One region of the Pseudarthrobacter sp. LT1 genome, then DNA from elsewhere that is predicted to be linked to it. Evidence: predicted binding sites of a transcription regulator. Region 1 holds the regulator's gene; each other region holds the start of a gene.
What was found. The regulator Rex, encoded in region 1, represses fermentation and respiration genes when NADH is low (regulators of the CRP and FNR family bind a similar motif). The targets are predictions, from matches to a motif close to CTTGTGAANNNNTTCACAAG.
Positions count from the first base shown of each region.

Region 2: a site for Rex is predicted at 2,807-2,826, ahead of araB (ribulokinase). Genes of this name have one in related genera too.
Region 3: a site for Rex is predicted at 3,448-3,467, ahead of benA (benzoate 1,2-dioxygenase large subunit). Genes of this name have one in related genera too.
Region 4: a site for Rex is predicted at 2,046-2,065, ahead of VIK36_RS12810 (glyceraldehyde-3-phosphate dehydrogenase). Genes of this name have one in related genera too.

Region 1 is NZ_CP141830.1:3,805,453-3,811,051, reverse strand. Features, by position in the region: gene VIK36_RS17945 (3-deoxy-7-phosphoheptulonate synthase) at 39-1,154, shown strand; gene VIK36_RS17940 (helix-turn-helix domain-containing protein) at 1,310-1,522, shown strand; gene VIK36_RS17935 (30S ribosomal protein bS22) at 1,673-1,771, shown strand; gene VIK36_RS17930 (HAD family hydrolase) at 1,878-2,696, opposite strand; gene VIK36_RS17925 (glutaredoxin family protein) at 2,775-3,029, shown strand; gene VIK36_RS17920 (redox-sensing transcriptional repressor Rex) at 3,040-3,744, shown strand; gene VIK36_RS17915 (hypothetical protein) at 3,815-4,642, opposite strand; gene VIK36_RS17910 (YceI family protein) at 4,876-5,424, opposite strand.
Region 2 is NZ_CP141830.1:902,854-908,452, forward strand. Features, by position in the region: gene mmsA (multiple monosaccharide ABC transporter ATP-binding protein) at 1-1,464, opposite strand, end outside; gene chvE (multiple monosaccharide ABC transporter substrate-binding protein) at 1,573-2,700, opposite strand; gene araB (ribulokinase) at 2,968-4,728, shown strand; gene VIK36_RS04415 (L-ribulose-5-phosphate 4-epimerase) at 4,725-5,453, shown strand; gene araA (L-arabinose isomerase) at 5,483-5,599, shown strand, end outside.
Region 3 is NZ_CP141830.1:4,302,812-4,308,410, reverse strand. Features, by position in the region: gene VIK36_RS20260 (TetR/AcrR family transcriptional regulator) at 1-591, opposite strand, end outside; gene VIK36_RS20255 (hypothetical protein) at 744-932, shown strand; gene VIK36_RS20250 (benzoate/H(+) symporter BenE family transporter) at 977-2,260, opposite strand; gene catA (catechol 1,2-dioxygenase) at 2,351-3,232, opposite strand; gene benA (benzoate 1,2-dioxygenase large subunit) at 3,562-4,947, shown strand; gene benB (benzoate 1,2-dioxygenase small subunit) at 4,983-5,519, shown strand.
Region 4 is NZ_CP141830.1:2,722,404-2,728,002, forward strand. Features, by position in the region: gene VIK36_RS12805 (hypothetical protein) at 66-275, opposite strand; gene VIK36_RS12810 (glyceraldehyde-3-phosphate dehydrogenase) at 351-1,829, opposite strand; gene VIK36_RS12815 (TspO/MBR family protein) at 2,101-2,634, opposite strand; RNA gene rnpB (RNase P RNA component class A) at 2,679-3,066, opposite strand; gene VIK36_RS12825 (peroxide stress protein YaaA) at 3,125-3,889, shown strand; gene VIK36_RS12830 (zinc ribbon domain-containing protein) at 3,917-4,654, opposite strand; gene VIK36_RS12835 (Nif3-like dinuclear metal center hexameric protein) at 4,716-5,599, opposite strand, start outside.

The DNA of each region.
Region 1 (5,599 bases):
ATCCGGGCCCGCTTCCCATCTGGAACAGGACCCTGAACATGAGCACCGCAACAGCAGCCGCCCCCGCCACCAAGTCCACATCCAACCTGCGCGTCAGCGAATTCACTGCGCTGCCGGCACCTTCGGCGCTTCTCACCAAACTGCCGCTCGGCGACCGGGAGGCCGCCGTCGTCGAACGCGGACGCGACGAGGTGCGCGCCATCATGGACGGGGTGGACGACCGCCTGCTGGTCATCGTGGGACCCTGCTCCATCCACGACCCCAAGGCAGGGCTGGAGTACGCCCGCCGGCTGGTCAGCCAGGCCGAGAAGCACAAGGAAGACCTGCTGATCGTCATGCGGACCTACTTCGAGAAGCCGCGCACCACGGTGGGCTGGAAGGGCCTGATCAACGATCCCCGGCTGGACGGCAGCCACGACATGGTCACCGGCCTGCGCACCGCAAGGCAGTTCCTGCAGCAGGTCACCGCGCTGGGCCTGCCCACCGCCACTGAATTCCTGGAGCCGATCAGCCCCCAGTACATGGCGGACCTGATCTCCTGGGGAGCCATCGGTGCCCGCACCACCGAGAGCCAGATCCACCGCCAGCTGGCTTCCGGGCTCTCCATGCCCATTGGCTTCAAGAACGGGACCGACGGCGGCCTGCAGGTTGCCATCGATGCCTGCGGTGCCGCCGCGGCAGCCCAGGCCTTCCTGGGGATCGACGGCGAAGGCCGGGCCGCGCTGGTGGCAACGGCCGGAAACCCCGACACCCACGTGATCCTCCGGGGCGGCCGGAAGGGACCCAACTACTCAGCGGCCGACGTTGAACGCGCCTCCACCGAACTGGCGGGCAAGGGGCTCAACCCCCGCCTGATCGTTGACGCGAGCCACGCCAACAGTGGCAAGAGCCATCACCGGCAGGCTGAGGTGGCGCTGGAAATCGGTGCCCAGCTTGAGGAAGGCGGCGCGGCGGCCCGGGCCGTGGCCGGTGTGATGCTGGAAAGCTTCCTGGTGGGCGGCGCCCAGAACCTTGACGTTGATGAGTACGCCGCGGGACGGGCGGAACTGGTCTACGGCCAGAGCGTCACCGACGCCTGCATGGACTGGGATGTCTCCGCTTCTGTCCTGGAGCAACTGGCGGCATCAGGGCGGAAGCGGCGGCAGCAGAATTAGGGGTGAAATAGGGGAGGCCACTACTTTCACATCTGCCACATGAACATCTACAGTATCTATTTAAGGTGGTTGGTGGATGGCTCAGCATCGGAACACCGCATTGGCACGTACCTGGGGTCACTGTTGTCCATCCGTCAGCAAAGGAAAATAGGGAAATGTCGGCAGAACAGAACTTCTCCAACGCGAAGTTCCTGACCGTGGCTGAAGTAGCTGAGGTCATGCGCGTCTCCAAAATGACTGTTTACCGCCTGGTTCACTCCGGCGAAATGCCCGCGGTGCGCTTCGGCCGCTCCTACCGGGTCCCCGAAAACGCCGTCGAACAGTACCTCAAGGGTGCTGTTGTGGACGGCCACACCGAGACCGCCTAAGGGGCCTGTCCTGAGCCGCTCCCGATAAGCGGTACCCTGTTAAGGAACGTTTTACGTCATTGTAAGAATCTGTCAGTTGTTCAGTTCGTAGCTTTGTCCGCGGACATTCCCCATCAGGCAGGTACTGCATCTAGTTTGTAAGGAACTTTCGTGGGTTCAGTTATCAAGAAGCGTCGCAAGCGTATGGCCAAGAAGAAGCACCGCAAGTTGCTTCGCAAGACCCGTCACCAGCGCCGCAACAAGAAGTAGAGATACTTCGAACAGCGTGGAAATGCCCGCCGCCTTCCAAGGCGGCGGGCATTTTTTTGTCTCAGGTTAGTGGCTGGAGGCTTTTGCCTGCCTGCGGTGGGGTGGGTTATGCCCGGGGGCCGCGGATGCGGGCGAAGCCCTTCCAGAGGCCGTAGACAGCGCCGCCGAAGGTTGCCGCCTTCAGGCCCAGGGTGGCGGCGCGGCGGCCCGCGCGGAAATCATAAACGGGCCAGTTCCGGTCACGGGCGTGCCGGCGGAGCTTGGCGTCCGGGTTGATGGCCACGGGGTGTCCCACCAGTGACAGCAGCGGCACGTCGTTGTAGGAGTCGCTGTACGCCCAGCAGCGCTTGAGGTCCAGGCCCTCCTGGTCCGCGATGCCCTGGACCGCTACGGCTTTGGCCGAGCCGTGCAGGATGTCCCCCACCAGGCGGCCGGTGTACATCCCGTCCGACACCTCACCCACTGTCCCGAGCGCTCCGGTCAGCCCCAGGCGGGTGGAGATGACTGTTGCCACTTCAATAGGGGTTGCCGTCACCAGCCAGACGCGCCGGCCCACCCGGAGGTGCTGTTCCGCCAAGGCCTTGGCGCCCGGCCAGATCCGGGACGCGATCATCTCGTCGTAGACTTCTTCGCCGAGGGCCTTGATGTCGTCAACCGTGATGCCGGCGGCGAGCGTCAGGGCCGAATCACGTACCGCATGGACGTCGTCGATATTCTCACCGCGCGCCACGAACTTGAACTGCTTCCACGCGAATCCGGCCGCCTGCACAAGGGTGAACGCGCCGCGCTGGTGCATCTTCCGCGCAACGTGGAAGAGGCTGGCCCCGCGCATCAGGGTATTGTCCACATCGAAAAACGCCGCTTCACCGGGCTGCGGCGCAGCAACCGGCCGCGTGACGACGGCGACGTATTTCTCCTGGGGCATGGACTTGAGTCTAGTCAATCCACTCGCTGGGCGACGTCGGCGTCACCCGCACGGCGCGAACGGCGATACCGTTAAGCCATGGCTACCCCCCGCGTCGTCCTGGTCACCAAAGCTGACTGCCACCTTTGCGAGGAGGCGCGCGACGCCGTCGGCCGGGTCACTGCCTCGTTGGGCCTCAGCTGGAGCGAAGAGCTGGTGGACAACCAGCCCGAACTGCGGGAGCGTTACGCCGAAGAGATCCCCGTGGTCCTGGTTGACGGGGTGCAGCGCGACTTCTGGAAGATCGACGAAGCCCGGCTGGAACGCGTCCTGCAGCGCGCCATGGCCAATTAGGGGGATGCGAGTGACGTCCTTGGATTCAACGTCCCAGCCTGTCCCGGGCATCCCTGATGCCGCGGGTGCACCGGCAAAGCAGATTCCCCCTGCTGCCGTGGCGCGGTTGACCCTGTACCTCCGGGCCCTGAACACCCTGCTGGCCGAGGGTGTTGAGCGCGTCTCCTCCGACTCTTTGGCGGAAGCCTCCGGCGTCAGTTCCTCAACGCTGCGCAAGGACCTGTCCCACGTGGGGTCCTACGGCACCAGGGGAGTGGGGTACGAGGTCCAGTACCTCAGCCGCCACATTGCCGCGGCACTGGGGCTGACGCATGACTGGAAAGTTGCGATCGTCGGAGCCGGAAACCTGGGCAAGGCGCTGGCGCGCTACGGCGGCTTCGAATCGCGAGGCTTCGATGTGGTGGCCATCTTCGACGCGGACCAGATGGTGGTGGGCAACGAGGTGGGATGGCTGCGGGTCAGCGACGTGGCGGACCTTGAGACCGTCCTACACCGCACCGGGGCCAACATGGTGGTACTGGCGCTTCCTGCGGCGGTGGCGCAGGGCATCTGCGACCGGGTCGTTGCGGCGGGCGTGCACAGCGTGCTCAGCTTCGCACCGGTGATGCTCCAGGTTCCGGAAGGGGTCAACCTCCGCAAGGTGGACATGGCCACGGAGCTGCAAATCCTGGCCTACCACGCCCAGCGGGCGCAGGCGCCGGGGCAGACAGCCTAGGGGCACGGTTTAAAGGCGGCGGCCCGGGATGCTGGACATCCCGGGCCGCCGCTGCGTTCTGTGTTGGAGGTCAGCGCCCGTAAGGGTTGCCGAAGCCGCCCGAATACGGGTTGGCGAAGGGCTGCTGCTTCCGGAAGTAGGGGGCAGCGGCAGGGAGGTAGAGCAGGACGATGGCGGCGATTCCCAGGACGGTCCCGATCGTTGCGAGGGAGGGGATTCCGAACAGGCCAAGGACGGACAGCGCTGCGAACACGGTTCCGAGGATGCGTGCCCAGTTCTTGCCCTTGCGGATGAAGAAGGCCACCAGCAGGTAGAGGGCGGCACCGATGATGCCGAAGACCACCAGGGAGCCGGCGATGAAGGGCTTGATGTCGTCGTAGGTGATGCCCGCCCCGCTGGCCCGGACCTGCTGTTCAAACTCCTGCCGGAACTGCGGGGCGTCCAGCTGGGTGAGGTTGATGAGGATGGAGATGACATAGATCGCGGTGGCCGCGATCAGCAGCCAGAACGCGATGTTCACCAGCTGGGGGATGCCGTTGCTTCCGGCCGGCTGCGGCTGCTCAGAGGGATACTGGCCGTAAGGGGACTGGCCATACGGCGACTGGCCGTACTGGGGTGCATTCTGGCCGTAGCCCGGGGACTGCGGAGCATTCTGCCCGTACGGGGAACCGTACTGCGGCGCGTTCTGCCCGTACTGCGGCGCTGCCGGCGGCTGGGAACCGTACTGGGGCTGGTTCTGCCCGTACTGGGGAGCGTTCTGGCCATACTGCGGAGCGTTCTGGCCGTAGCGGGGCTGCTGCGGTCCGGGCTGCTGGCTGCCGGACTGGCCGTTCCCTGGCTGGCCATTGCCGGAGTGGGGGTCTTGGGGCGCGGGAGGCGGGACGGGAGGAGTACTCATGGCGTTCCTTCTGCAGGTCGGGATCCAGGTAGGCTGCCGGGAATCGGTCCTCAGCCTTCCCCCCAGCGTGGCTTAAGTCCACCGTACCCCCGGCGGGTGGCGTTGTGGGTGATTCAGGTGGGATCCACGCCCGCGGCCGGCGGGTGAACCCGTGGGCAAGGGCCGTTGTTAAATACGGCACCCCGGCGCCGGGCCGGGATGGCCTGGTACCGGGGTGCCGTGAAACGCGAAACTTATGCTGCGGGGGCGATGAAGGCCAGTTCCAGGTTGATGGCAACCTTGTCGCTGACCAGCACGCCGCCGGCCTCGAGGACGGCGTTCCAGGTCAGGCCGAAGTCCTTGCGGCTGATGGTGGTCTCGGCGGTGAGGCCGGCGCGGGTGTTGCCGAACGGATCGACGGCCACACCGTGGAGCTCGGTCTCGAGGGCCACGGGACGGGTGACGCCCTTGATGGTGAGGTCGCCCTGGAGCTCGTAGGCGTCGCCCTTGGGGACGATCGCGTTGGAAACGAAGGAGATTTCCGGGAACTTCTCGACGTCGAAGAAGTCTTCGCCGCGGACGTGGCCGTCGCGGTTGACGTCACCGGAGTCAAAGCTGGCGGTCTTGATGGTGGCGTTGACCTTGGAGTCGGCCACGTTTTCGGCGAGGTCGAGGGTGGCCTCGGCTTCCTTGAACTGGCCGCGGACCTTGCTGATGCCCGCGTGGCGGACGGTGAAGCCGATCTCGCTGTGGGAGTTGTCCAGGGTCCAGGTGCCGGTGGTGACGTCTGCGGGAAGTGCCATGATGTTGCTCCTTGGGGTGAATGCTGCTGTGGTCGTGAGGTTGAAACTTCATCGGTTGAAGTCTCAACTAACTTGCTGCATCCAGTATAAACATGCGTTTGCATCTTTTGTTCCCGGTTTCGGAACATTTCTTCAGAAACTTGAGTTCTACTCTTTGTAGAAAGCGCGGCCGGAA
Region 2 (5,599 bases), 1.7 Mb from region 1:
ACCTGTGATGTGCCCGGCAGCGAGGGTGTAGATGCGGTCGCAGATGCCCAGGAGTTCGGGAAGTTCCGAGGAAATCACGATGACGGCTTTTCCTTCGGCCGCGAGTTTGGCGATGATCGTGTAGATCTCGTATTTGGCCCCGACATCGATTCCGCGGGTGGGTTCATCGAGGATGAGCACGTCCGGGTCGGAGAACATCCATTTGCTCAGCACCACCTTCTGCTGGTTTCCACCGGACAGTTTCCCGGTGATGGCGGCCACCGACGGGGCTTTGATGTTCATGCTCCTGCGGTAGCCGTTGGCCACCACGGTCTCCTGGTTCTTGTCCACGAAGCCGCGCTTGGCAAGCTTGCGCAGTGCTGCCAGGGAAATGTTCCGCTTGATGTCCTCGATGAGGTTCAGCCCGTAGTGCTTCCGGTCCTCAGTGGCGTAGGCGATGCCGTGCCTGATGGCGTCGGACACCGTTGCGGTGTTGATTTCCTCGCCGTACTTGTAGACCTTGCCGGAGGTGGCGGTGCCGTAGGTGCGGCCGAAGACGCTCATGGCAAGTTCGGTGCGCCCGGCGCCCATGAGGCCGGCAAGCCCCACCACCTCACCCTTCCTGACGTGCAGGTTGGCGTTGTTGACCACCATGCGGCTGTGGTCCTGGGGGTGGCGCACGGACCAGTCCTCGATCCGCAGGACTTCCTCGCCGATCCGCGGCTCGCGGTCCGGATACAGGCTCTCCAAGTCCCGGCCCACCATGCCGCGGATGATCCGCTCCTGGGTGATCTGGCCTTCGTCGAGCCGCAGGGTCTCGATGGTCTTGCCGTCCCGGATGATGGTGACGGCGTCCGCCACCTTGCGGATCTCATTGAGTTTGTGGCTGATGATGATGCTGGTGACGCCCTGGCCCTTCAGGTGGAGGATCAGGTCCAGCAGGTGGCCGGAATCCTCGTCATTGAGGGCGGCCGTGGGCTCGTCCAGGATCAGCAGCTTCACTTCCTTGGACAACGCCTTGGCGATTTCCACCAGTTGCTGCTTGCCCACGCTGATGTGCTGCACGGGGGTGACCGGGTTCTCGTCCAGGCCGACACGGGCCAGCAGCCGGGCTGCCTCCAGGTTGGTCTTGCGCCAGTCCACCCACCCGTTGGTGGCCTGTTCGTTGCCCAGGTAGATGTTCTCGGCGATGGACAGGTACGGGCTCAGGGCCAGTTCCTGGTGGATGATGACGATCCCGCGCTTCTCGCTGTCAGAGATGCTGGAAAAGTTGCAGGGTTCGTTCTCGAAGAGGATCTCCCCGTCGAAGCTGTTGTGCGGATAGACGCCGGACAACACTTTCATGAGCGTTGATTTGCCGGCTCCGTTTTCACCGCAGATGGCGTGGACCTCTCCACGGTTCACATCCAGGGTGACGTCCTGGAGGGCTTTTACGCCCGGGAACGTCTTGGTGATTCCTCGCATTTGAAGAATGGGTGTGTTCATCGTCAATTCCCACTGACTGGTCGAAGCTGGGCCTTCCTGCTGCTGCAGGCGGCGGCGGGAGGGGGCTGTGGCCGGACTCGCGGCCCGGCCACGGCCCCCGGACGCTGACTACTTGACGTCGGCGTCGGTGTAGTAACCCGAGTCGATCAGTTCCTTCTTGTAGTTGTCCTTGGTGATGATCACGGACTTCAGCAGGAAGGCCGGGACAACCTTGACCTTGTTGTTGTAGGTCTTGGTGTCATTGGTTTCCGGTTCCTGGCCCTTGAGGACAGCATCAACCATCTTGACGGCCTGTGCGCCGAGCTGGCGGGTGTCCTTGAAGATGGTGGAGTACTGCTCGCCGGCGATGATGGACTTGACGGAACCCTTCTCGGCGTCCTGGCCGGTTACCACGGGCAGGGTTCCCTTGGCGTAGCCGCCGGTGCTGGTGAGGGCCGAGATGATGCCGATGGAGAGGCCGTCATACGGGGACAGCACACCGTTCAGCTTGGTGCCGGAGCTGTAGGCGGAGGTGATGATGTCCTCCATGCGCTTCTGGGCCACGGGGGCCTGCCAGCGAAGGATGGCTGCCTGCTCAAACTTGGTCTGGCCGCTGGGGACCTTCAGGGTGCCGGCATCCAGGTACGGCTTGAGCGTGTCCATGGCGCCGGTCCAGAAGAAGTTGGCGTTGTTGTCGTCGGGGCTGCCGGCGAAAAGCTCGATGTTGAAGGGGCCCTTGCCGTCCACTTTCTTGCCGCTGGCGTCGACCAGGCCCAGCCCGGTCAGCAGCGAGGTGGCCTGCTGGACACCCACCGTGTAGTTGTCGAACGTGGTGTAGTAGTCGACGTTGGGCGTGCCGTTGATGAGGCGGTCGTACGCGATGACCTTGACGTTCTGCTCCTTGGCCTTGGCCAGGACGTCAGTCAGGGTGGTGCCGTCAATGGCGGCGATGATCAGGGCCTTGGCGCCCTTGGTCAGCATGTTTTCGATCTGCGACACCTGGGTGGGGATGTCGTCATTGGCGAACTGGAGGTCCGTCTTGTAGCCGAGGTCCTTCAGGGACTTCTCCACGTTGGCGCCGTCAGCGATCCACCGTTCGGACGTCTGCGTGGGCATCGAAATGCCTACCAGTGAATCGCTGGGCTTGGCGGCACCGCTGGATTCGCTGGCCCCGCCGCGGGAGCCGCAACCTGTGGCGCCCACCGTCAGGGCGAGGACAAGGGCCACCGCGCCCATCAGTTTTTTGATTCTCACCATTTTCTCCTTCCGCGGCAGCACTGCCGCGAAGTGTTGGTGGACCAGGCAGCACCAGTGCTCCCGGGTCCTGGCCACATTGTTGATGTGTCGGTTCAATATAGACCGGTTTGTGAACGCTAACAAGAGTGGCGGGCAGGAATTTAGGAAACTTTTCGGCTTCATTGACTTCTTCGTTGTTAGCGTTCACACTTGCTGCAGCACGTAGCTACACCCTGACCCCTACAAACCCGGTAATGAGGCCCCTGCCTCCCGGACGGAGGCAACCCCATGCCAGATGCGCTGTTCACTCCCGGTTCCGAGTCCCGCCATGACCATTGCGTCATCGGGGTGGATTACGGAACCCTTTCAGGCCGTGCCGTGGTGGTGCGTGTCCGCGACGGCAAGGAACTGGGCAGCGCCGTCCATGAGTACCCCCACGCGGTGGTCACCGACGTCCTGCCACGGGACACCGCGGGCGACGACGGCGCCCGGCTTCCCGGGGAATGGGCACTTCAGGTGCCCAACGACTACCGGGACGTCCTGCGGACCGCCGTTCCCGCCGCTGTGGCGGACGCCGGGATCGACCCCGCCGCCGTCGTCGGCATTGCCACGGATTTCACTGCCTGCACCATGGTTCCGGTTAAGGCGGACGGCACGCCCCTCAATGAACTGCCCGGCTTCGCCAACCGCCCGCACGCCTACGTAAAGCTCTGGCGCCACCATGCTGCGCAGGGCCAGGCCGACCGGATCAACCGGCTTGCCGCCGAACGGGGGGAGGACTGGCTTCCCCGTTACGGGGGCCTGATCTCCTCCGAATGGGAATTCGCCAAGGGGCTGCAGCTGCTGGAGGAGGACCCGGAGGCCTACACCGCGATGGACCACTGGGTGGAGGCTGCGGACTGGATCGTCTGGCAGCTCTGCGGCCGGTATGTCCGCAACGCCTGCACTGCCGGCTACAAGGGCATCTACCAGGATGGCCGGTATCCGTCGGAGGATTTCCTGGCCGCCCTGAACCCGGACTTCAAGGACTTTGTCAGCTCCAAGCTGGAGCACACCATCGGCCAGCTGGGGGACGCCGCAGGCACCCTGACGGCGGAGGCAGCCGCCTGGACCGGGCTGCCGGAGGGCATCGCGGTGGCCGTGGGAAACGTTGACGCCCATGTCACCGCCCCGGCCGCGAAGGCGGTGGACTCCGGCCAGCTGGTGGCGATCATGGGCACCTCCACCTGCCACGTCATGAACGGCAGTGAGCTGCGCGAGGTACCGGGAATGTGCGGTGCCGTGGATGGTGGCATCGTGCCGGGCCTGTGGGGCTACGAGGCCGGACAGTCAGGCGTGGGGGACATCTTCGGCTGGTTCACCAAGTACGGCGTCCCGCCCGAATACCACCAGGCTGCCGAGGGCGCCGGACTGGGGATCCACGAGTACCTCACCGAACTGGCATCCCGGCAGGCCATCGGAGAGCACGGCCTGATCGCGCTCGACTGGCATTCCGGCAACCGTTCGGTCCTGGTGGACCACGAGCTTTCGGGCATTGTGGTGGGCCAGACCCTGGCCACAAGGCCCGAGGACACCTACCGCGCGCTGCTGGAAGCCACCGCCTTTGGAACCCGCACCATCGTGGACGCCTTCCGCGACGCCGGGGTTCCGGTCAAGGAATTCATCGTGGCCGGCGGCCTGCTCAAGAACAAACTCCTGATGCAGATCTACGCAGACGCCACCGGCCTGCAGCTGTCCACCATCGGCTCGGAACAAGGTCCGGCCCTGGGATCGGCCATCCACGCCGCTGTCGCAGCGGGCGAATACGCGGACATCCGTGAGGCCGCCGCAGCCATGGGCGCCGAGCCCGGGGAGGTCTACACCCCAAATCCCGAAAACGCGGCCGCCTACGAAGAACTGTTCCAGGAATACAAGGCCCTCCACGACTACTTCGGCCGGGGCGGCAACGACGTCATGCACCGGCTCAAGGCCATCCAGCGCAGAGTTGCCCGCACGGGTCCGTCAGGCGCAGGCTCCGTGTCCGAATCACCTGTGGAGGTGTCCGCATGAGCGCCGTAACCGGCGCCGGAACAGGCCTCCTGGAAACCATCGCCCGAGTCCGGGCGGAAGTGTGCGCCCTCCATGCCGAGCTGACACGGTACGGCCTGGTGGTGTGGACCGCGGGCAACGTCTCCGCCCGGGTGCCCGGCACCGACCTCATGGTCATCAAGCCCTCCGGTGTCTCCTACCAGGACCTGACCCCGGAGCAGATGATCGTGACCGACCTGTACGGCACCCCGGTCAGGGGCACCAACCTTGGTGGCGGCGGCACGGTGGACTGGGGCAACCCGCCGCTGTCGCCGTCGTCGGACACCGCCGCGCACGCCTATGTCTACCGGCACATGCCGGAGGTGGGCGGGGTGGTGCATACCCACTCCACCTACGCCACCGCCTGGGCAGCCCGGGGGGAGGCCATCCCCTGCGTGCTGACCATGATGGGGGACGAGTTCGGCGGTTCCATCCCGGTGGGCCCGTTCGCATTGATCGGCGACGACTCGATCGGCCACGGGATCGTGGAGACGCTGAAGAATTCCAAGTCCCCGGCGGTCCTGATGCAGAACCACGGCCCGTTCACCATCGGCAAGGACGCCCGGTCCGCCGTGAAGGCCGCCGTCATGTGCGAGGAAGTGGCCCGCACCGTGCACATTTCCCGGCAACTGGGCGAGCCGCTGCCCATCGACCAGGACCACATCGACTCCCTCTACGCCCGCTACCAGAACGTTTACGGCCAATAACCGGCCCGAAACTCTTCCCAGGAGAATTCATGAGCACCGCAGCAAACACCTCCCTCGACGGATACGAAGTCTGGTTCCTCACCGGCAGCCAGCACCTCTACGGGGAGGAAGTCCTCAAGCAGGTGGCCGCCCAGTCGCAGGAGATC
Region 3 (5,599 bases), 500 kb from region 1:
GTCCGGGACCGGGGCGAGCGCGATCTGCTCCGTGCGCGCAATGCTCCGCTGGATGGAGGCCGGGTCCACCCCGAGCAACGCGGTCAGCCACACGCCATTCTGGATGACCACGATGTCCGAGGCGCGCTCCCTGCACGCCTCCCAGGACAGTCCGGGCCTGGCGCTGGACACCAGCGCCGCGAGCCCGTCGATGTACCGGTCGAAGGCGGCGGCGTTGATCTGTGCGTAGTCCTCGTCCGCCTGGGCCAGGGCCCACAGGTGCAGGCGCAGCGACAGGTAGCGCGTGGTCAGCAGGTCAGCGCCGGCAACGCGCCGGAGCGCGCGGCGCAGCTGTTCATCGGCTGCCACGGACGGGTCCGGGGCGACGAGTAAAAGGTCATGCTCATCGACGCGGCGCAGGGCAGCGCGGATCAGGGTGGTCTTGTCGTCGTAGTAGTAGTTGACCAGGCCCAGCGCCACCCCGGCCTCCCGCGCCACGGCGCGCATGCTCACGCCCGAAATCCCGTGGCGGGACAGCAGGTCCATTGCCGCTTCGAGGATGCGGGTCTGCCTGTCCACTTGTTCGCCGGAAGTCACGGCACTGGTCCCCATCTGGCCAGACTATTGCCTAACACTGCACGTGCATAACGCGGTACCGCTACGCCCTCCCCGCAACCCGATGGGGCCGCTGATGATGTTTGAAGCCTTCTTCCGCAGGGCACGGTGGTTGTACACCGGGATTGACCAGTACAGCTTGGAGAACGATGGAAAGCGCAAGCCTCATTGCCCTCTTGTTTGCCGGCGCCGTCCGCGCGGGCGAAAGCGCGCAGCCCCACGCGCCGCTACTCAGCGTGAAGCCCGGGTGGAAGCGGGCCGCGTGGCTGGCGTTCCGGAGCAGGACCGCGACTTTCCTGCACCGGCTGGCCTGGGCGCTGGAACCGGACCCGCGCTGACGCAGAAGAAGCCCTGCCGGCCGCCGTAACATGCCCGGCCCGGCTCACGGCTGGGCGTGGTCCGCGCGCTCCAGCAGGCGGGACACCCCGTAGCCAATCACCAGGCCCCAGAATGCTGCGTGGATGTTGAAGAGGTTCATGCCGGAAATGGTCACCACGAACGTCACCAGCGAACCCAGGGTGAAGCTGGTGGCAAAGGCCGTGACGAAGGCCTGCTGAAGGGCCCGCAGCATCGCGATGCCGCCCAGTGCCAGGACGAACTCCTTGGGGGCGGCCAGCATCAGCCGGGTCAGGGTGGGGGCAAACGCTGCGAACACCAGGGCCAGCAGGCCGTACGCCACGGCAGCCGTGTACTGGCGCTCCCTCTTCCCGGACGAGGTCAGCAGGGCGTTGGTGGGGCCTGTGACGCAGGCCGAAACGGCGCCAAAGCCGGCATTCAGCACTGAAAAGGCGCCGGAGGCAATGGCGAAGGCGTTCACGGGCGGACGGTGCCCGGCGGCGCGGAGGACGGCGATGCCCTGGCCGTTTTGGACAAACAGCACGGTGAGGGCCAGGGGAACCACCAGTTCCAGCTGGGCAGCCCACGTGAATTCAGGGGCGGTGAACACCGGGGTGGCCAGGAGCTGCCCGCCGGGGGACAGCCTGAACTGCCCGCTGGCCGCCACAGCGATGCAGCCTGCCACCAGGGTGCCCAGGACCGGCGGCAGGAACCTGCCAAGCCTGGGAACTGCGGTGAGGACCAGGAACGCGGCCACCATCGGAGCAGCCACGGCCGGGTTGTCCTGGGTGGAGGCAACGATGTCTGTGCCGAACTTCAGGAACACCGCGGCCACCATGGCCATCACCAGCGGCATCGGCACCAGTGCCATGGCTTTACGCACCACCCCGGTGGCGCCCAGCGCGAGGATCAGCACGCCCGAGGTGAAGAAGGCCCCGACGACTTCAGGGAAGGCCAGGTGCTGAAGGGACGGTCCCAGGAGCACCGTGCCGGGGATGGACCAGGCGAAGCCCAGGGGCTGCCGATAAATGAGCGACATCAGCAGCGTGGCCGCCCCGCCGGAAAAGAGAATGCCAAAAACCCAGGACGACAGCTGGCCCTGGGTCAGGCCGCCGGCCGTCCCCACGGCCAGGGTGACGGCGATGGGTCCGGACGCCGCGAAGATGAGCCCGATGGCCCCGTTGGAGACATAGGACAGTCCCAGGTCGCGAAGAATCCGCCGGGGGCCCGCGGGCCGGATTCCCGGGCGTTCCAGCAGGGGTTCCGGCGCCGGCGCCGGCGGGGCTGACCCGACGGATGTGGCGGCCGGGTCGGGGCGGGGATGGCTCATCGGAACTCCTGGCTGGCGCGAAAAACCGGAAGCGCTCCGAAGCATCAGCTCCGGAGCGCCTCCGTGCGGGGGTGTCTCCCAGTTTGCGTGCTACTTCTTCTGGCCCTGCTTTGCCAGGACGTAGTCATAAACTACTTCCTCGCCCTTGCCGTCGGTACGGGGGCGGGGGTCCAGCATCAGTTCAGGCTTCACCGCCGAGGCGATGTCGTCCGCGTTGTGGGGGTCGCCGGGGAAGTACAGCTGCTGCGTGACCGGCTCGTAGCCCGGCGCGGACACCTTGATGTGGATGTGCGCGGGACGCCAGGCGTGCCAGCCCGCGGCGTTGATCAGCTGTCCGCAGGCGCCGTCCGTAGGGATCTGGTAGGGCGCCGGACGCATGGTGTTGATCTCGAACCGGCCGTCGTCGGAAGCCTTGACGGTGGCCCGGAAGAGCCACTCGGGCATGCCCGGGGCGTACTGGGAGTAGAAGCCGGCGGCGTCCGCGTGCCAGATCTCCACCTGCGCACCCTGGATGGGGTTGCCGTCGGTGTCGGTGAACTGGCCGGTGAACCGCAGCGGGGTGCCCTCTTCGTCGTCGCGCATTTCCACGGTGGCGGGCGTCTGGAGTTCCGGGGAGCCGGGAACGTAGTAGGGACCCTCGATGGTGCCGACGGTGCCGGGACGGTCCTGGGAGTTCACGTCCTCAACGGTGTGTTCCAGCCAGACGTCGAGGAACAGCGGCCATTCACCGTCCGTGCCCACCTTGATCAGCCAGGCTTTGAGGGCGTTGTATTCCTCGTAGGTGACCTGGTGCTCGACGACGATGTCGTTGGCGGCCTTGATCAGTGCGCCGGCCAGCAGGCTCACCCGTTCCTTGGATACATCCACCCGGGAGAGCTTGCCTGACGCGGCGAACCGTTCGGTTGCCTTGGAGCCTGCTTCGACGGCGGTGCCTTCGTTTTCCGTGCGGCTGTCCGTTGGGGTTTGGGTCATGACGATGTCCACCTTCTTCATTGAATGGGACAGGAAGGGCTCCTGCTCCCCACGCGGCCTGCGGGGCGGGCCGTTCCACCTGCCCTGCTCGGCACCGCGTGATCTTGGTCTCAAGCGTAGGCCCGGAGATAAGGACGCTACAAATATCAACTAGGCGTCTTTTGAGTCATTATCGGTACATAAAGACACCCTTGGTGGAACCTAGGTATTTGCCTGATGTGAGGCCAATCACGAGCGGCAAGAATTGCTGGACAACGTCCGCCGCCGAAGCCTCTTCCCGAGTGGACCTCCGCCCATCCGTCCAGCAATCTCCAATGAAGGAGCACGCCATGACCGAGAACCTGATCCATGCCCGCGAGGTCCTTGCCGACGCCGTGATCGACGACCGAGAGAACGGCGTCATCCGGGCCAAGCGCGAGATCTTCACCGACCAGGAGATCTTCGAACTCGAGATGAAGCACATCTTCGAAGGCAACTGGGTCTACCTCGCCCACGAGTCGCAGATCACCAACGTGGGCGACTACTTCACCACCTATATCGGCCGCACCCCCGTGATGATCACCCGGGACAAGGACGGGCAGCTGAACTGCCTGGTCAACGCCTGTTCGCACCGCGGCGCCATGCTGTGCCGCCGCAAGACGGACAACCGCACCACCTTCACCTGCCCGTTCCACGGCTGGACCTTCAAAAACTCCGGCGAGCTGCTGAAGGTCAAGGACTCCCGGAACGCCGGCTACCCCGAGACCTTCAACAAGGAAGGCTCGCACGACCTCACCAAGGTGGCCCGCTTCGAGTCCTACCGCGGCTTCCTGTTCGGCTCGCTGAAGGCCGACGTGCTCCCGCTCGAGGAACACCTCGGGGACGCCACCAAGGTCATCGACTCCATCGTCGACCAGTCACCCGAAGGCCTGGAAGTGCTGCGCGGCTCCTCCACCTACACCTATGACGGCAACTGGAAGGTCCAGGCCGAGAACGGCGCCGACGGCTACCACGTCACCGCCGTGCACTGGAACTACGCAGCCACCACGGCCCGCCGCAGCGCCGGAGACTCCGCCAACAAGACCAAGGCCATGGACGCCGGCAAATGGGGCAAGGTCAAGGGCGGCTTCTACTCCTACGACCACGGCCACCTGCTGCTGTGGCAGGAATGGACCAACCCCCAGGACCGCCCGCTCTGGGACCGCCGCGACGAGCTTGTGGCCAAGTACGGCGAGGAGATGGCCAACTTCATGATCAACATCTCCCGCAACCTCTGCCTGTACCCGAACGTCTACATCATGGACCAGTTCTCCTCGCAGATCCGCCACTTCCGGCCGATCTCCGCGGACCAGACCGAGGTGACCATCTACTGCATCGCCCCCAAGGGCGAGTCCCAGGAGAACCGTTCAAAGCGCATCCGCCAGTACGAGGACTTCTTCAACGCCACGGGCATGGCCACCCCGGACGACCTGGAGGAATTCCGCTCCTGCAACAAGACCTACTGGGCCACCAGCGCACCGTGGAACGACATGACCCGCGGCTCCACCCACGAGATCGCCGGCCCGGACGAGCAGGCGCAGGCCCTGGGCATGAACCGGGTGATCGCCTCCGGCGTGCGCACCGAAGACGAAGGGCTCTACCCCATCCAGCACGGGTACTGGAAGGAAGTCATGGACCGGGCGCTGGCGGAGGAAGAGGAGCGTTCCGCCCTGGAATCCGTTCCCGTCACCGCCTGAGAGAGCCCGCCGGAACCACAGAGAGCGCAGAACCCATGACCAACCTGACCCACACCGCCCCGGTCCTGAAGACCGCGGAGGAAATCGCAACCCTCGAAACCGTCCGGGCGTTCCTCTACCGGGAAGCCCGCCTGCTGGATGACCGCCAGTTCGACGAATGGCTGGAGTGCTACCACCCGGACTCCGAATTCTGGATGCCGGCCTGGGACGTGGACGACCAGCTGACGCAGGACCCCCAGAACGAGATCTCCCTGATCTACTACGACAACCGCGGCGGCATCGAGGACCGGGTGTTCCGGATCAAGACCGACAGGTCATCGGCCACCTCCCTCCCGGAGCCGCGCACCGGCCACAACATCACGGACGTGGAGGTTGTGGCGAACGACGCCGGCACGGTGGAGGTGCGCTTCAACTGGTTCACCCTGTACTTCCGCTACAACACGACGGACACGTACTTCGGCACCAGCTACTACACGGTGGACCTTTCCGGCCCGCAGCCGGTGATCCTGAAGAAGAAAGTGGTCCTGAAGAACGACTACATCCACCACGTGGTGGACGTCTACATGATCTGACCTGCCCCAGCCGGCGCCCGGTACGTACGGGCGCCGCACGGCAGGTCCCATTCCGTGCCCGCCGGGCACGCCCCAACTTT
Region 4 (5,599 bases), 1.1 Mb from region 1:
CCGGCCGCTGATATCCACACTGTTGGGGACGAGTGATGGGTCACAGCGGCGTGCGCGGCGCCTGGTTATTGTTCCCTGGTGACCCGTCGCAGGTCTTCTTCCGCGATTGACAGCAGGTTCTCGAGCTGGCGCACCCGCTCGTCAGTGACGTCCCCGGTCCTCTGGGCTGCACGGGCGCGTTCCAGGAGCCGCACGGCTTCCTTATGGTTGGCTTTGGCCACGTCCAGTGCGTGCTCGAGGGTGGTTTCGTGCTGAAGTGTCGATTCGTTGTCCATGCCACCAGTGTGGTCCGGTTTCCCGGCTGATTCCAGAGAATCAGCCGGGAATTCGCAGGACGCGGCCGGATTTGGCTAGACGGCGATCGCGGCCAGGGCGGCAGCGCTTTCCTTGGCGGGGAAGGACGGCGGGTTCACGCCTGCCATCTCTTCCATGACGCGGACCACCTGGCAGCTGTAGCCGAACTCGTTGTCGTACCAGACGTAGAGGACCAGGTTCTTGTCCGTGGACACGGTGGCCAGGCCGTCCACGATCCCGGCGCGGCGGGATCCGACGAAGTCGGTGGAGACAACCTCGGGCGAGTCGATGTAGTCGATCTGCTTGCGCAGGTCCGAGTGCAGCGACATTTCACGCAGGTAGTTGTTGACTTCGTCCTTGGTGGTGCCGTTTTCAAGGGTGAGGTTCAGGATGGCCAGCGAAACGTCCGGCGTGGGGACGCGGATGGAGCTGCCGGTGAGCTTGCCCAGGAGTTCGGGCAGGGCCTTTGCCACTGCCTTGGCGGCACCGGTTTCGGTGATGACCATGTTCAGTGCAGCGGAACGGCCGCGGCGGTCGCCCTTGTGGAAGTTGTCGATGAGGTTCTGGTCGTTGGTGAAGGAGTGGACGGTTTCCACGTGGCCGTGGACCACGCCGAACTTGTCGTTGATGGCCTTCAGGACCGGGGTGATGGCGTTGGTGGTGCAGGACGCCGCGGAAACGATCTTGTCCGAGTCGGTGATGTCCCGGTGGTTGATGCCGTGGACGATGTTCTTCAGTTCGCCCTTGCCCGGCGCGGTCAGCAGGACCCGCGCAACGCCCTTGCTCTGCAGGTGCTGGGAGAGGCCTTCGGCGTCGCGCCAGCGGCCGGTGTTGTCCACCACGAGGGCGTTGTTGATGCCGTAGGCGGTGTAGTCGATGGTGGCGGGGTCGTTGGAGTAGATGACCTGGATCTGGACACCGTTGGCCGTGATGGTGTTGGCGGCCTCGTCGATCCGGATGGTGCCCTCGAAGGAGCCGTGGACGGAGTCGCGGCGCAGCAGGCTGGCGCGCTTGGAGAGGTCGTTGTCGGATCCGCGGCGCACCACGATGGCGCGCAGGCGCAGGCCGTGGCCACCGCCGGCCTTTTCGATGAGGAGGCGTGCCAGGAGGCGGCCGATGCGGCCAAAGCCGTAGAGCACGACGTCGGTGCTGGTGCGGTCGTCGCCGCCCCGCTTGCCCACGATCTCGGCGAGCTCGTCGCGGAGGAATTCCTCCAGCGTGGCGCCGTTGCCTTCTTCCTTGAACTTCTGGTTCAGGCGGGCGATGTCGATCGCGGCGGCACCCAGTTCGAGTCCGGCCAGCGTGTTCAGCAGGGGCGCTGTGTCCTCCAGGAGCAGTTCGTCCTTGCTCATCCGGCGCGCGAAGCGGTGCGCCTTGAGGATGTTCATGGTGGACTTGTTGATCAGGCTCCGGCCGTGGATGCTGGTCACCACGTTGTTTTCGCGGTACAGCCTGCCGATAACCGGGATCATGGCCTCGGCGAGGGCCTCCCGGCCCATCCACGTATCAAGACAAGAATCAGACGTCTGGCTCACAGAAATACCTTCCTCGGTTCAGCCGTGTACGTCGTCGTACACAGATGTAGGCCACCTGATGATGTCCAGGGGCACCGGCGCCCGCAGGGGATGGTCCCCAGGCGCCTGGATCGCGTGCAAAGAAAAACCGCCGGTTGCGGACGCAACTTTCGGCGGTAGAACTCCTGCGTCCGGGATCCATTCTAATTTGGCCCGCCGCAGGGAGCACGCTTGCGCTGCGTGAAATCACTCACACGGCCGGGGCGGCCCGCCCAACTGAAACTGCTGGCCTTCAGTTGTGGATGGCCGAGTAGAGGTTCAGGCTGGCGGAGAACACGAGCCAGGAAAAGTATGGCAGCACCAGGTATCCGGCGGCGGCGTCCACCGGTCCGAAGCGCAGGATCAGGAACGCCAGGGTTGCGGTCAGCGCGCAGATGACAGCGAAGGCAGCCCACAGGGCCACCACTCCAAGCATGGGATACATGGCGAAGAACGTCACCGGCCACGCAGTGTTGAGCAGCAGTTGCATCACATAGCCGGCAAGGGTGGCCCCGGACAGGCGCCCTTTGCGCCAGACCAGCCACGCGGCTGCCGCCACGCCGGCATAGAGCACCATCCAGGTGGTGCGGAACATCCACGACGGCGGCATCCACGGAGCTTTCAGCGAGCCCGCGTACCAGCCGTTGGAGTTAAGGATGATGGGAACCGAGGCGAGGACCCAGGCCAGGGCTGAAAGGGCCAGGAAACCGGCGAGGGCAACGCCCTGTGAACGGATGCCGGGAATGCCCGCTGCGGGTGCGGGACGGGTTTCAGGAATTACGGGCACGGTTCAGGATCCCCGACGCATAGCCCGTGGTCAAACGCGGTTTAAGGATGGGACAGCCGATACGCCGGGTTCTGTTCTCCCCTGCCGTTACCGGGAAGGGAGCGACGGCCATCCATCTACGAGTACCGTTGCCGGCACCCTCCAGCGGCCTACCCGGACACTCGGGCGGGCAGCCCTCGAACGTGTCCTGTCTGGCCTTGCTCCGGGTGGGGTTTACCTAGCCTTCCCGGTCACCCGGGAAGCTGGTGGTCTCTTACACCACCGTTTCACCCTTACCTGCCCTCCCCGGCCGGAGCCGGAAATGCAGGCGGTCTGTTTTCTGTGGCACTGGCCTGCGGGTTACCCCGAGTGGGCGTTACCCACCACCCTGCCCTGCGGAGCCCGGACGTTCCTCGAGCCACTTGCGTGGCGCGCGGCCGTCTGGCTGTCCCATCCGGGTCCCAGTCTACCGGCGCCGCCGGCCGCCTTTTGCCGCCGGTAGGATCGGACGGTGCTGATTCTGCTTCCCCCTTCCGAAGGCAAGACGCCCGCGCTCCGCGGACCCGCCGTCGACTGGACCGACCTGGGCTTCCCTGAGCTCAACCCGTACCGCGCCAAGGTCCTTGAGGCGCTGGGAACGGTCAGCGCCCACCAGGATGCCCTCGCCCTGCTGGGCGTCGGAGCGTCCCTGCGGGACGACGTCGAACGCAATACGCGCCTGCACGCCGAACCGGCGGCGCCGGCGCACAGCATCTATTCGGGCGTCCTGTATGACGCCCTGGGCTACCGGACGCTGACGCCGGCACAGCGCCGCAAGGCCGATGAATCCGTCCTGGTGATCTCGGCGCTGTGGGGAGCCCTGCGTTTTGGCGACAGCGTTCCCGCCTACCGGTTGTCCATGGGCACGTCCTTGCCCGACGTCGGCCGGCTGGCTCCGTTCTGGAAGGCGCAGCTTGGCGGCACCCTGGGCGCAGCAGCCCAGGGACACCTTGTGGTCGACTGCCGGTCCAGCACGTACGCAGCGGCGTGGGCGCCCCCGCCGGAACAGACCGTCTCCGTGAATGTCTTCACCGAGAGCGCCGGTGTCCGCAAGGTAGTGAGCCACTTCGCCAAGCACACGCGCGGCGAACTGGCGCGGCACCTGCTGGTGCGCCGCGGCAAAGCCCCGGCCACGCCGTCGGACCTCCTGAAAGCTGCCCGCGAACAGTGGGAGGCCGAACTGGTGCCGGGCACCGCACGCAAGCCGCACGCCCTGAACATCATCCTGCCGGGCTGACCGCCCGGCAGGATGCCTGTTGGCTGCCTAGGACCACTCGTCCGAACGGACCAGGATGGCACCGGAGTCCGGGCAGAAAACAATGTCGTCGGCAGCAGCTGCCTTGATCTCGGCGAGGTCGCCGGGGCTGAGCTTCATGCCCGAGGCTTCCGACGTGCCGTGGAAGAGCCGGGCCGCGCCGACTCCCCGCTTGGCCAGCGTCTTTTCGTAAACCGCCACCAGGCCCGCGTCCAGGCCCTGGGCAAATTCGCCGCGCTGGGCACGCAGGCCTGCCGCTTCCGTTTCCACTGCGGCCAGGGCCGCATCAAGCTCGGCCCTGATGGTTCCAAAGGACCCCTGGATGTCATCGACGATCTGCTGCTGGGCCGCCTGCCGCTCCCGCAGCGAGTCGAGCCGCTCCATGACTTCCAGTTCCACGTCTTCAAGGTCCGAGCGCCGCTTGTTCAGCGACGCGATGTCTTTTTGAAGTGCCACCAGGTCCTTGGACAGGCCGGTTCCGCTGTTAAGCCGTGCTTCGTCGCGTTCGATGCGCGAGGCAACCTGTTCGACGTCGGCCTCTGCCCGCTTCAGCGCGGCCTCGGCGTCGTGCACGGCCACCTTGGCTGCGCCCAGTTCACCGTTGGCGACGGACAGGGCAGCCTCGAGGTCCCTGATGCGGGGATCGTTTTCCAGCGTGCGGCGGCGGTTGGTGAGGCCCTTCAACTTGGCGTCCAAGCCCTGCAGTTCGAGCAACTTCAACTGTTCCGCCGGTGCTGCCTTGGCCACTTTTACCTCCGCTAAATCCCTTCCGGCCGGGGCCGGGCACCGAACCGGCGCTTCCTAGACTCTAGCCCGGAGTGAGGATGAAGTCCCACGGGTCGCTGTTGGTGGTGCTGACCAGGATTTCAACGTCATGGCCCTGGTCGGACAGGACGTTGCCCAGTGCCGCGGCGGCGGCAGGCAGCCACAGCCATTCGCTGGCAAAGTGCGAAACGTCCACCAGGTACGGCCGTCCGTTGAGGGCGGCCTCGCGCGCCTCCGACGCCGGGTGGTGGCGAAGGTCAGCGGTCACATAGACGTCCGCATTGCTGGCCCGCACTTCGTTAAACAGCGAATCGCCGGCACCGCCGCAAACCGCGATGCGCCTGACCAGCCCGTCCTTGTCGCCGGACACACGCACTCCTCCGGCCACGGAGGGAAGGATTCCGAATACCCGGGCGGCGAAGTCGCCCAGGCTCATGGCCTCCGCGAGGTCGCCCACCCGCCCAATGCCTTCCTCCGGCAGCCCGTTGGCCGCCACGGTCAGGGGGGCGACGTCCTGGAGTCCCAGGGCGTCAGCCAGGACATCGGAGACACCTCCGACGGCGGAGTCGCCGTTGGTGTGCACGGTCAACAGTGCCGTCCCCGACTCGATCAGCCGGTGCACCGCCCGCCCCTTTGCCGACGTGGCCGCCACGGACGTAACGCCCTTCAACAGCAGGGGGTGGTGGGTGATGAGCAGCTCCGCTCCCCACTCAACCGCTTCCTCAATGACTTCCAGGGTGGGATCGACCGCGAACATCACCTTTGTGACGGGGGCGGACGGGTGGCCTGCCACGAGCCCTACCTCATCCCAGGTCTCCGCCAGGGATTCCGGCCACAGCTCCTCAACCGCAAGCAGCAGCTCGGCCAATGTCGGGGCCTCCGCGGAACCCGCCGCGGGCGGCGTGTCGGAGGAGGCCTCGCCGTCGT